One region of the Streptomyces sp. NPDC001410 genome, then DNA from elsewhere that is predicted to be linked to it. Evidence: riboswitches for the same ligand, from Rfam matches in the RefSeq annotation. Region 1 holds a riboswitch; each other region holds the start of a gene.
The links. A riboswitch is a leader RNA that binds a small molecule or an ion and turns the genes downstream of it on or off. The one in region 1 is predicted to bind thiamine pyrophosphate.
Positions count from the first base shown of each region.

Region 1 (4,330 bases):
GATCTGCCTTTGCATATCGCGTCGGCCTCCTGCGAATTTGAACTCGTCAGGGAAAGTCATGATGCGCTTCATCTCGGAAACAGTGAAACGGCGAGCACGGGATTCGCCCTTTTCGTTCCGGGTATTCTCCCAATGGAAGGGGCCAACCCAAGGGCCCGGCTGTGCTTGAAGTGTTGTGGAAGGGCGGTCGGGTTCGGCGCGCAGAAGAAAGGTCCAGTACCGACTCCGCCACTTAAAGACATTGCGTCCGTCGTAGCGCTCGGTGTGCCACAGGTAATTCTGGCCCGGGGGCACTTCGGCAGCTAGGTCGGCATACGTGCCTTCCACGATATCGCTCAAATCGATGGGCTCTTTAGGGAGTCCCTGAAAGGCCTGCCTTAGTCCCACGAATGGGATCTTCGAATGGTCAATGACGCGATCACGTTCTGACTCGCCTGAGTGCGTAGACTCAGGGAAGTGGAATTTCTTCCCATCCCTGCGTCCTACGACGAAAACCCTACGGCGGAGTTGAGGGACGCCGTACTCGGCGGCAAGGAGAATCTTGTAGGAAGGGTTGTAACCCGCGTCTCTCAGCCCCTCGATGAGGCGATCGAACTGGGCTTTGTGTGTCTTGTAGGTAAGGCCTTGAACGTTCTCTAGAATGAACGCTTCAGGCTTACTCTCGCGAACGACACGGACATATTCATCAAGTAGCGAGGCGTTTGGGTCGGCGCTGTTTCGCTTCTCTTCGATCCAGAAACCAGACTTGCTGAACGGCGTGCACGGAGGTCCGCCAATAAGCAGGGTGGCATCGCCACGCTGTAGCCCGCCCGCTTCCAAAATCTCTTGAGTTGGTGTGGTCTGAATGTCCCCGCACAACGTCTTGGTGTGAGGGAAGTTCAGGGCAAGTGTTTGCAGAGCTGTCTCGTCGTAGTCCGTTGCCACGGCAACACGCAGTGGTGACCCGCTGCCGTCATGGGTTAGTGGCGGCTCGGCGCAGCGCTCAACGGCGCAGTCCAGGCCACCTGCACCGGAGAAGAGACTGATCACAGGCAACTCGCGATTCACCGCGCCACAGTAGCGCAACACTTGTTGCCCGTCCCGAGGCTGTAGAGATGCCCGGGATGCATCAGCCAGGTGGGGTCTGGGCCGTCTCTGGGCCGTACGCGGCCGACCAAAGTTGACAGAGAACACCTGCGGGTGACCACCCCCACCCCGCTCTGGCCTGGGCTGCCGGAGTTGATCTGCGACACTGGTAGCGCCATGCCTAAGCCCGGAGAACTCACTTTCGTAGCCCCGCGCGGAGCCAAGAAGCCGCCGCGGCACCTTGCCGACCTCACGCCCGCCCAGCGCAAGGAGGCGGTGGCCGAGGTCGGTGAGAAGCCGTTTCGTGCCAAGCAGCTCTCGCAGCACTACTTCGCGCGGTACGCGCACGACCCCGAGCAGTGGACCGACATCCCGGCCGGTTCGCGGGACAAGCTGCGCGAGGCGCTGTTCCCGGACCTGATGACCGTCGTCCGGCATCTGTCGACCGACCAGGGGACGACCCGCAAGACGCTGTGGCGGCTGTTCGACGGCACGCTCGTGGAGTCGGTGCTGATGCGGTACCCGGACCGGGTGACCATGTGCATCAGCTCGCAGGCCGGGTGCGGGATGAACTGCCCCTTCTGTGCCACCGGGCAGGCGGGGCTCGACCGGAATCTGTCCACCGCCGAGATCGTCCATCAGATCGTCGATGGCATGCGGGCTCTGCGGGACGGTGACGTGCCCGGTGGGCCTGCGCGGCTTTCCAACATCGTCTTCATGGGCATGGGCGAGCCGCTCGCCAACTACAACCGGGTCGTGGGGGCCATCCGCGCGCTGACCGATCCCGCGCCGGACGGGCTCGGGCTCTCGCAGCGAGGGATCACCGTCTCGACGGTCGGGCTCGTGCCCGCCATCCACCGGTTCGCCGACGAGGGCTTCAAGTGCCGGCTCGCGATCTCCCTGCACGCCCCCGACGACGAGCTGCGCGACACCCTCGTCCCCGTGAACACGCGGTGGAAGGTGCGCGAGGTGCTGGACGCCGGGTTCGAGTACGTCGAGAGGTCCGGGCGCCGGCTGTCGATCGAGTACGCGCTCATCCGCGACATCAACGACCAGGCCTGGCGTGGTGACCGGCTCGGGCGGCTGCTCAGGGGCAAGCCCGTGCACGTCAACCTGATTCCGCTGAACCCGACGCCGGGGTCCAAGTGGACCGCCTCGCGGCCCGAGGACGAGAAGGCGTTCGTGGAGGCGATCGCCGCCCACGGTGTGCCGGTCACCATCCGGGATACGCGCGGGCAGGAGATCGACGGGGCGTGTGGTCAGCTCGCCGCCACCGAGCGGTAATCTGGCTGCGTTCGATTACGTCTCATCCACGTCTCATCACATCTTCATATTCCGACAGGGGAGCGCCACAGCGCTGAGAGTGCGGCAAGCGGGCCGCAGACCCTCTGAACCTCGCCCAGGTCATTCTGGGTAGGAAGTTCGGTCACCACTCATGCTGTTGCGCCCTGCCCGGGTTCTTCTCAGAAGGACCGGGCAGGGCCGCGTTCTTCCTGGCCAACCCCCAGGAGGACACTCACGTGCACACCAAGACCCTCGTGGCCGCGGCGGTCGGCCTCGGCCTGCTCACCTTGTCCGCGTGCGGATCGACGGACACCAAGGGCGCCAGGGACGACTCCAAGACCGTGACCCTGGTCAGCCACGACTCGTGGTTCGTCTCCAAGAGCGTGCTCAAGGACTTCGAGAAGCAGTCCGGCTACAAGGTCCGGGTACTGCCCAATGGCGACGCCGGTCAGGCCGTCAACAAGGCGATCCTGACCAAGGACAACCCGCAGGGCGACGTCTTCTTCGGCGTCGACAACACCCTGCTGTCCCGGGCTCTCGACAACGGGCTGTTCCAGTCCTACGAGGCGAAGGGCCTCGGCACCGTCGGCGCCGACTACCAGCTCGACAAGGACAAGCACCGGGTCACGCCCGTCGACTACGGCGACATCTGCGTCAACTACGACAAGGCCTACTTCAGCGAGCACAAGCTGACCCCGCCGCAGACCTTCGCCGACCTCGCCAAGCCCGCGTACAAGAACCTCCTCGTCACCGAGAACGCGGCCACCTCCTCGCCCGGCCTCGGCTTCCTGCTCGGCAGCGCCGCGCAGTACGGCGACAACGGCTGGCAGGACTACTGGAAGAAGCTCAAGGCCAACGGCGTCAAGGTCGTCGACGGTTGGGAGCAGGCCTACCGCCAGGAGTTCTCCGGCTCGTCCGAGGGCAGGAAGGCGGGCGGCGACCGGCCGCTCGTGGTGTCGTACGCCTCCTCCCCGCCCGCCGAGGTGATCTACGCCAAGAAGCGGCCCAGCACCGCCCCGACCGGCGTCGCGACCGGCACCTGCTTCCGGCAGATCGAGTTCGCCGGGCTGCTGAGCAACGCGAAGAACACCAAGGGTGCCAAGGCGTTCATCGACTTCCTGCTCTCCAAGGAGTTCCAGCAGGACATGCCGCTGAACATGTTCGTGTACCCGGTGGTGCAGGGTGCCGCGGTGCCCGACGACTTCACGAAGTACGGGCCGGCCGCCAAGGACCCGGAGACCATGGCCCCCGGCAAGATCGCCGCCAACCGCGACCAGTGGGTCAAGTCGTGGACGTCGCTCGTACTGAAGTAGCCGAGGGGCGAACGCGCGGGAACGCGGCGCGGCTGGGGCTCATGGCCCTGCCCGTCGCGTTCTTCGCCGTCTTCTTCGCCTGGCCCGTCGCCGCGATCGTCGCGCGCGGGCTGAAGGTGGACGGCGCCTGGCAGTTCGGGCGGATGGCGGACGTCGTCACCCAGCCGGACATCCGGCACGTGCTGTGGTTCACCACCTGGCAGGCGCTCGCCTCCACCGCGCTCACCCTGCTGCTCGCCCTGCCCGCCGCCTATGCCTTCGCCCGCCTGGACTTCCCGGGCAGACAGCTGCTGCGGGCCGTCGTCACGGTCCCGTTCGTGCTGCCGACCGTCGTCGTCGGTACGGCGTTCCTCGCGCTCGTCGGCCGCGGCGGGCTCCTCGACGGCCTGTGGGGCGTACGGCTCGACACCACCGTGTGGGCGATCCTGCTGGCGCACGTCTTCTTCAACTACGCGGTCGTCGTCCGCACGGTCGGCGGACTGTGGGCCCAGCTCGACCCCCGGCAGGAACAGGCCGCCCGGATGCTCGGCGCGTCCCCGCTGCGGGCCTGGCGGAAGGTGACGCTGCCCGCCCTCGCACCCGCCGTGGCCGCCGCCGCGCTGATGGTCTTCCTGTTCACCTTCACCTCCTTCGGCGTGGTGCAGATCCTCGGCGGGCCCACCTTCTCC
Region 1 is NZ_JBIAWE010000010.1:147,081-151,410, reverse strand. It holds gene ACFY3C_RS23125 (DNA cytosine methyltransferase) at 1-1,047, opposite strand, end outside; gene rlmN (23S rRNA (adenine(2503)-C(2))-methyltransferase RlmN) at 1,243-2,349, shown strand; TPP riboswitch at 2,396-2,503, shown strand; gene ACFY3C_RS23115 (thiamine ABC transporter substrate binding subunit) at 2,586-3,662, shown strand; gene ACFY3C_RS23110 (ABC transporter permease) at 3,704-4,330, shown strand, end outside.

Region 2 (4,330 bases), on a different contig from region 1:
CCGGAGCCGATCGGCGAGCCGAGCGGCATCACCGCCGCACAGCCCACGTCCTCCAGCTTCCGCGCGAGCACGGGGTCGTCGTTGGTGTACGGCAGCACCGTGAACCCGTCGTCGACCAGCGTCTCCGCCGCCTCCAGCAGCTCCACCGGGTCCGGCAGCAGCGTCCGCTCGTCGGCGATGACCTCCAGCTTGATCAGGTCGGTGCCCAGCGCCTCCCGGGCCAGCCGGGCGGTCAGCACGGCCTCCCCCGCGGTGAAACAGCCGGCCGTGTTCGGCAGCACCCGGATGCCCAGCTTCTCCAGCACCGACAGCACCGAGCCGTGCACCGTGGGATCGACCCGCCGCATGGCCACCGTGGTCAGCTCCGTGCCGGAGGCGACCAGCGCCCGCTCCAGCCCGTCCAGGCTCGGTGCGCCGCCCGTACCCATGATCAGCCGGGAGCCGAGGGGCACACCGCCGAGGACGAAGGGATCGTCGGCCATGGGTCAGCCTCCTTGGACGGCGGTGAGGACTTCGACACGGTCGCCCTCGGCGAGGGCCGTGGTCGCCCACTGCGCGCGCGGGACGACGGTCTCGTTGACGGCGGCGGCCACCCCGGACGGCGCCCTGGTGAGGGTCTTCACGAGGGCGTCCAGCGCGGTGCCCGGGGCGACCTGGTGGCGCTCCCCGTTCACGGAGATGGTGACGGAGATGTTCATGCGGGCTGCTCCATGAGTGCGGCGCCGAAGCGCTCCGGCGTGAACGGACGGGCCTCCTCGGGCAGTTCACCGCCGGCCAGCAGCTCCGCCATCACGTCCCCGGTGACCGGCGTGAGCAGCACCCCGTTGCGGTAGTGCCCGGTGGCCAGCAGCAGCCCGTCGAGCCCGGACGGGCCGAGCAGCGGCGCGTTGTCCGGGGAGCCGGGGCGCAGCCCCGCCAGGGTCTCGGTGAGGGGCAGCTCGGTGATCCCCGGCACCAACTCATGGGCGTCGCGCAGCAGCTCGTACACGCCCCCGGCGGTGACGGTCGTGTCCCAGCCCAGCTCCTCGCTGGTGGCGCCGACGACCAGCTCGCCGTTCTCCCGGGGCACCAGGTACACATGGCTGCCGCGCACCATCGCCCGCACGGTGCGGCTCAGGAAGGGTGCGTACCGGCGCGGCACGGTCAGCCGCAGCACCTGGCCCTTCACCGGCCGCACGGGGGGCAGTACGTCGTCCGGGACGCCCGCGAGACGCCCGCTCAGGCTGCCGCCCGCGAGGACGACCTGCTCCGCGCTCAGCGCCGTGCCGTCCGCCGTGGTCACTCCGGTGGCCCGGCCCCGTGCGACGTCGAGCCGCTCGGCCCAGGACCGGTGGAAGACCACCCCGGCCCGCTCGCACGCGGTCACCAGGGCCGCGGCCAGCCGCCTCGGGTCGATCTGGTGGTCGCCGTCGACCCGCAGTCCGCCGCGCACCCCGGGCGCGAGCATCGGCTCCAGCCGCCGGCACTCCCGCCCGGACAGCCACTCCGACTCCAGGCCCGAACGCTGCTGGAGCGCGTGCAGTTCGCGCAGGTGGGCGCGGTCGTCGGCGTCGAGCGCGACGGCGAGCGTGCCGCAGCGGCGGTAGCCGAGGTCGTGGCCCGTCAGCTCGGTCAGCTCGGCCGCGAAGTCCGGGTAGCGGCGGGCGGACTCCAGGTTCAGGGCGAGCAGTGTCTCCTCGCCGTAGTACAGCTCGGAGACCGCGGCCAGCATCCCCGCCGCGACCCGCGCGGCCCCGCCGCCGGGCTCGGGGTCCACCACGGCCGTGGCGAGCCCGCGCTGCGCGGCCCGCCAGGCCGTGACCAGGCCGATGATTCCGCCCCCGATGACGAGGACGTCGGACGTACGTGACGACATGGGCGTCCAGCCCCTCCCTTCGCCGGCATGACCCGGATCAGGTTCGTACGGTCGGAGGCCGCCAGCCTCCCTCTCAGCCCGGTGCGTCCGGGCTCCCGCGAGTGCTTGTACGGTGGCCACCCTAGCCCGCAGCGCTCGTCACCCGTAAGGGAGCCCCGGTCCATGGCCTGCCCGCCCGTCTCCCGCCACCACCCTCGAACGAGGGGCTGCGCCCCGCCCTATAGATCTCTCGACGGACTGATCCTGGCCCCCGTGGCGGACCAGGCCCCAGGTCAGGTGGGTACCCGCACCCGGTTCGCGTACCACGAGAAGGACGGCGAGATCTGGGCCGAGTACGCGGGCGGCGACGTCGTGCGCGGCCATTTGGTCGGCACCCGGCAGGGCGACCGGCTGGACTTCCGGTACGTGCAGCTGGGACACGACGGGACCACCTCCTCGGGGCACTGCGCGTCCACCGTCGTGGAGCTGCCGGACGGGCGGGTGCGGCTGGAGGAGACCTGGGAGTGGGAGTCCCGGCCGGGCGCCGGGACCAGCGTTGTGGAACAGGTCACCGAGCACGCCCGCTGACTGACGAATTGTCAGTTGTCTATGGTGATCGGGTGAGCGAGCAGACAGCACGACAGGGCACGTCACAGGGGCGGCGCGTGGTCGTCGCGGGCGCGGGCATGGCCGGGGTGCAGACCGCGGTCGCCCTGCGCGAGCAGGGCTTCACGGGCACCGTCACGCTGATCGGCGCCGAGCCCCATCAGCCGTACGACCGGCCGCCGCTGTCCAAGGCCGTGCTGCTGGGCAAGGCCGAGGGATCCGCCTTCGACGTCGACTTCGAGTCGCTCGGCGTCGAACTGCGGCTCGGCTGCGAGGTGCTGGGCGTGCGCCCCGGCGACCACGAGCTGGACACCGAGGCCGGGCCCGTCCCGTACGACGTGCTGGTCCTCGCCACCGGCGCCGAACCGATCACGCTGCCGGGCACCGAGGGCGTGCCGGGCGTGCATCTGCTGCGCACCCTGGACGACGCCGAGCGGCTGCGGCCGGTGCTCGCCCGGCAGCACTCCATCGTGGTCGTCGGCGCCGGCTGGATCGGCGCCGAGTTCGCCACGGCGGCCCGTGAGGCGGGCTGCGCGGTGACCGTCGTCGAGGCCGCCGACCGGCCGCTCGCGGGCGCGCTGCCGCCCGAGGTGGCCGCCCCGATGGCCGCCTGGTACGCCGACAGCGGCGCCGAGCTGCGCACCCACGCGCGCGTGGAGCGCGTCGAGCCCGGCGCGGTGCTGCTCGCGGACGGCATGCGGCTGCCTGCGGACGCCGTCGTGGTCGGCATCGGCGCGCGCCCCGCCACCGCCTGGCTGGCCGGCTCGGGCGTCGAGGTGGGCGCGCACGGCGAGGTCGTGGCCGACGCCCATCTGCGCACCTCCGTCGAGGACGTGTACGCGGTCGGCGACTGCGCCTCCTTCCCCTCGGCGCGGTACGGCACCCGGCTGCTGGTCCACCACTGGGACAACGCCCTACAGGGCCCGCGTACGGTCGCCGCGAACATCCTGGGCGAGACCCCCGTGGTCTACGACCCGGTGCCGTACTTCTGGTCCGAGCAGTTCGGCCGCTTCGTCCAGTACGCCGGCCACCACCCCGCGGCCGACCGCATGGTGTGGCGCGGCGACCCCGCGGGCCCGGCCTGGACCGTCTGCTGGCTGCGCGAGGACCGGCTGGTGGCCCTGCTGGCCGTGGGCCGGCCGCGTGATCTGGCCCAGGGCCGGCGCCTGATCGAGGCGAGCCGGCGCATGGACGCCGAGGCGCTGACCGACCCGGCCAGACCGCTGAAGGACGCCACGGCCGACTGATCAACGTCTTGGGGCAGCGCTCCCAAGGGGCGCGGGGCTGAGCCGGCATGCGGCTCCGCCGCGATGGGGGTCCCCCCTGTTCGAGCGAAGCCGAGAACTTGGGGGAGCGACCAGCCACAACGGACCCGCGGACGACCGACGACACATCCCGGCACTTCCCATCGCGGCCGAACCAGCGGAGCGCCTACGCTTGTCCCTGTGACCGAGATTGACGCAAAGATCGATGCTCTCGTCCCCGCCTGGCTCACCCTCCCCGACATCGCCGAGATGCTCGACGTCGAGGTGACACGTGTGCGGCAGCTGGTCAAGGAGGGCCAGCTCATCGCCGTACGCCGAGGTGAGAACCGGGCGCTGCACGTCCCCGCCGCCTTCATCGACGGGGACAAGGTCGTCAAGGGCCTGTCCGGGACCCTGACGCTGCTGAGGGACGACGGCTTCACGGACGAAGAGATGATCGAGTGGCTCTTCACCCCCGACCCGACCCTGCCCGGCACCCCCGCGCAGGCCCTGAGCGAGAATCGCGGCACGGAGGTGAAGCGCCGCGCCCAGGCGCTCGCCGTCTGAACCGACCCGCACCAGGGGTGGCGTAGGGGCTCCGGCCCGTACGCCACCCGCTCGCCCGCCCATGGACACCGACGACGGG
Region 2 is NZ_JBIAWE010000006.1:46,342-50,671, forward strand. It holds gene ACFY3C_RS14110 (thiazole synthase) at 1-482, opposite strand, end outside; gene thiS (sulfur carrier protein ThiS) at 486-698, opposite strand; gene thiO (glycine oxidase ThiO) at 695-1,855, opposite strand; TPP riboswitch at 1,853-1,964, opposite strand; gene ACFY3C_RS14125 (hypothetical protein) at 2,018-2,422, shown strand; gene ACFY3C_RS14130 (NAD(P)/FAD-dependent oxidoreductase) at 2,455-3,687, shown strand; gene ACFY3C_RS14135 (Rv2175c family DNA-binding protein) at 3,886-4,251, shown strand.
Region 2: linked by a shared signal. The riboswitch ahead of thiO (glycine oxidase ThiO) and the one ahead of ACFY3C_RS23115 (thiamine ABC transporter substrate binding subunit) in region 1 are both predicted to bind thiamine pyrophosphate.

Region 3 (4,330 bases), on a different contig from region 1:
TCCCGGCTCCTCAGACCGCGCAGCGCACTCGCCGAGCGTCTGCGCATCCGGAACCACGCGTCCTGCAGGGGCTGTTGGAACAGCACCGCGAACACCATGCCGATGACCGCGCCGACCACCCCGTTGGCAACATCGATCCCACCCACACGGGAGACCTTAGAGATCTTGAGAGCCCCGGGCGGCATCGTGTTCCTTCCGTTACGGTGCCTGTCCGGCGAGAACACGGCTACCGGTGGCGGCGCTGCTCTCCGGGCATCCGGCCCGAGGAGCAGCGCCCGCCCGCGTGGGTCAGTCCGCCAGCGGCAGGTACACGCGGTTGCCCGCGGCCGCGAACTCCTTCGACTTCTGGGCCATGCCCTCCTCGATCTCGGTCTTGGTACCGCCGTGTTCGCGGCGGATGTCCTGCGAGATCTTCATGCTGCAGAACTTCGGCCCGCACATGGAGCAGAAGTGGGCCGTCTTGGCGGGCTCGGCCGGCAGTGTCTCGTCGTGGAACTCCCGTGCCGTGTCCGGGTCCAGGGCGAGGTTGAACTGGTCCTCCCACCGGAACTCGAAACGGGCGTCGGACAGCGCGTCGTCCCACTCCTGCGCACCGGGGTGTCCCTTGGCGAGGTCGGCCGCGTGGGCGGCGATCTTGTAGGTGATGACGCCGGTCTTGACGTCGTCACGGTTGGGCAGGCCGAGGTGCTCCTTGGGCGTGACGTAGCAGAGCATCGCCGTGCCCCACCAGGCGATCATCGCGGCACCGATGCCGGAGGTGATGTGGTCGTACGCCGGGGCGACGTCCGTGGTCAGCGGGCCGAGCGTATAGAACGGAGCCTCATCGCAGATCTCCTGCTGAAGGTCGATGTTCTCCTTGATCTTGTGCATCGGGACGTGGCCCGGGCCCTCGATCATGGTCTGTACGTTGAAACGCTTGGCGATCCGGTTGAGTTCCCCGAGCGTCCGCAGCTCCGCGAACTGTGCCTCGTCGTTGGCGTCCGCGATCGAGCCCGGCCGGAGGCCGTCGCCGAGCGAGTACGTGACGTCGTAGGCGGCGAGGATCTCGCAGAGCTCCTCGAAGTTCTCGTACAGGAACGACTCCTTGTGGTGCGCGAGGCACCACGCGGCCATGATCGAGCCGCCGCGCGAGACGATGCCGGTCTTGCGGTTGGCGGTGAGCGGCACATACGGCAGGCGCACGCCCGCGTGGACGGTCATGTAGTCCACGCCCTGCTCGGCCTGCTCGATGACCGTGTCCTTGTAGATCTCCCAGGTCAGTTCCTCGGCCCTGCCGTCGACCTTCTCCAGCGCCTGGTAGAGCGGCACCGTGCCGATGGGGACGGGGGAGTTGCGCAGCACCCACTCGCGGGTGGTGTGGATGTTGCGGCCGGTGGACAGGTCCATGACCGTGTCGGCGCCCCAACGGGTCGCCCAGGTCATCTTCTCGACCTCCTCCTCGATGGAGGAAGTGACCGCGGAGTTGCCGATGTTGGCGTTGACCTTCACCAGGAACCGCTTGCCGATGATCATCGGCTCGATCTCCGGGTGGTTGACGTTGGCCGGCAGCACCGCGCGGCCCGCGGCGATCTCCTCGCGGACCACCTCGGGATCAACGTTCTCGCGGAGGGCCACGAACTCCATCTCGGGCGTGATCTCGCCGCGGCGGGCGTACGCGAGCTGTGTGACCGCCGTGCCGTCACGGCCTCGGCGCGGCTGACGCGGACGTCCGGGGAAGACCGCGTCCAGGTTGCGCAGCCCGCCGCGCGGTGAGGTGTGCTTGATCCCGTCGTCCTCGGGGCGGACGGGACGGCCGGCGTACTCCTCGGTGTCGCCGCGGGCGATGATCCAGTTCTCCCGCAGCGGCGACAGACCCCTGCGGACGTCGGTGTCGACGAGTGGATCGGTGTACGGGCCTGATGTGTCGTACAGCGTGACCGACTGCCCGTTGGTGAGGTGCACCTGGCGGACCGGCACGCGCAGGTCGGGGCGGGTGCCCTCGACGTACGCCTTGTGCCAGCCGATGGACTTCCCGGCCTCCTGGGACTTCTCGTCCTGAACGGAGGCAGGCGTGCGTGCGTCCTTGTTGGTCATGAGACCTACTCCCTACGCCGGCATTACCCGGTAACAGGTTCGGCGGTCGACGCAGCGGTTTCCGTCTGCCGATGTTTCCCGTGAAACCACGTTCCACGTGAAACATCGCGAATACGGAGGTCAGCGCCCTCTCAGCCCGGTGCTCCGAGCTCCCGCGTGTGCAAAGGTGCCTCCACGCTAGCGTCAATTCGGGCGCGGTGAACAGAGGGCCCCTGGCGTTCTTGCGATGATCTGGCGGTGACCACCATGGAGCAGTACCCGTACCCTCCCTCCGAACCGCCGCGCGGAGGCGGCTCCGGACAGGGCGGCGAACACGGCCATGACGGCCACGGGCACGGCCATGGCCATGGCCACGGGGACGGGGACAGGCACGGCCCGGGCACCGGACACGGCCACTCGCACGGGCACAGCCACAGCCATGGACCCGCCGCGCCCGTCTCCAAGCATCTGCGCAAGGTCATCGCGGCGATCCTGATCCCGTTCGCGGCCGCGGTCGTGGTCGGTCTCGTGGTGCTCTGGCCCGGGGGAGCCCCGCCGCACGAACGCACGGGCGTCGGCTTCGACCGCCAGACACAGCAGGCCACGGTCACCAAGGTGGTCGAGGTGAGCTGCAAGTCGGTGAACGCCTCGGGGGGCACCGCGACCGGCGACACCTCCACCGCCGAGGGCAACTCGGCGCAGCAACAGGCGAAAGGTACCTGCAGGAAGGCGACGATCCGCGTCGACACCGGCGACGACCAGGGCCGTACGTTCACCGAGATCGTGCAGCCGGACCAGACGCGGCAGTTGCAGGAGGGCGAGAAGGTCGTGGTCGCCTACGAGCCCTCGGCGCCGAAGAACCTGCAGTACTCCGTCACCGATGTGAACCGTAAGTTCCCGATGGCACTGCTCGCGGGGATCTTCGCGCTCGCCGTCGTGGTGGTGGGCCGGATGCGCGGTGTCATGGCGCTGGTCGCGCTGGCCGTGAGCTTCCTGGTGCTGACGCTCTTCATCCTGCCCGCGATCCTGCAGGGCTCGAATCCGCTGCTGGTGGCCGTCGTCGGGGCCAGCGCGATCATGCTCATCGCGCTCTACATGTGCCATGGACTGTCGGCCCGTACGTCGGTGGCGGTGCTCGGCACGCTGGCCTCCCTGCTGCTGATCGGCATCCTCGGCTCGGAGTTCATCGACTGGGCCGCGCTCACCGGCAACACGGACGACAACACCGGTCTGATCCACGGCCTGTACCCGTCGATCGACATGAGCGGTCTGCTGCTGGCCGGCGTCATCATCGGTTCGCTCGGTGTCCTGGACGATGTGACGGTGACCCAGACGTCGGCGGTCTGGGAACTGCACGAGGCCAATCCGGCGATGGGCTGGCGCGGGCTGTACCGGGCGGGCATCCGGATCGGCCGCGACCACATCGCCTCGGTGGTCAACACTCTCGTCCTCGCCTACGCCGGTGCCGCGCTGCCGCTGCTGCTGCTGTTCTCGATCGCCCAGAGCAGCGTGGGCACGGTCGCCAACAGCGAGCTGGTGGCCGAGGAGATCGTGCGCACGCTGGTGGGTTCGATCGGCCTGGTCGCCTCCGTCCCGGTCACCACCGCGCTCGCCGCCCTGGTGGTGTCGGCCGACCGGCCGGCACCGGACACGGCGGCCCCCGCCGGGGCACTGCCCGCTCCGGCGCGCGGCGGCAGGGGCCGGCGCCGGAAGCGGTGAGGGAGCCCGGCGGAGGCCGGAACCCAGCGAAGAAGCGTTCCTGCACAGCTGCACGCGGCATGGCGGAGCGCTGGGCGCCCCGTTGCCGCAACACCTCAGCCGGCGCTCTGTTCCTCGGCCAGGATGCGGTCCAGGGCCTCGTCGAGATGGGCGTCGAAGTCGGCCAGCGCGCCCTCCTGCCCGAGCGGTACGAGCTTGTCCGTGCGGTCGAGGAAGGCCACGAGCGGTGGAGCCGAGGAACGGAACAGGGCCTGGTCGCCGCCGACCTGAAGCCGGATCAGCACCTCGCCCAGCACCTCGGAGTCGACGGGTGCGATGTGCACGTCCCCCTCGCCGCACGGCCGTCCGACTCCGTCGATCAGCAGCTCGCGGCCGAAGGCCCAGGTCACCGGGGCATCACCGGGCAGATGGAAGGTCAGCCGCACGGCATAGGGATCACAGGTCTCGTAGCGCAACTCCACCGGAATGCGGAAGGAGAGCTCCTCCGACACGAGAAAGCTCATCATGACTTCTGCTTGTACGGATTCCCGCATCGCCTACCCCGTCAAATGACATCGAC
Region 3 is NZ_JBIAWE010000012.1:235,862-240,191, forward strand. It holds gene ACFY3C_RS26960 (hypothetical protein) at 1-146, opposite strand, end outside; gene thiC (phosphomethylpyrimidine synthase ThiC) at 289-2,073, opposite strand; TPP riboswitch at 2,066-2,239, opposite strand; gene ACFY3C_RS26970 (YibE/F family protein) at 2,320-3,771, shown strand; gene ACFY3C_RS26975 (SsgA family sporulation/cell division regulator) at 3,867-4,304, opposite strand.
Region 3: linked by a shared signal. The riboswitch ahead of thiC (phosphomethylpyrimidine synthase ThiC) and the one ahead of ACFY3C_RS23115 (thiamine ABC transporter substrate binding subunit) in region 1 are both predicted to bind thiamine pyrophosphate.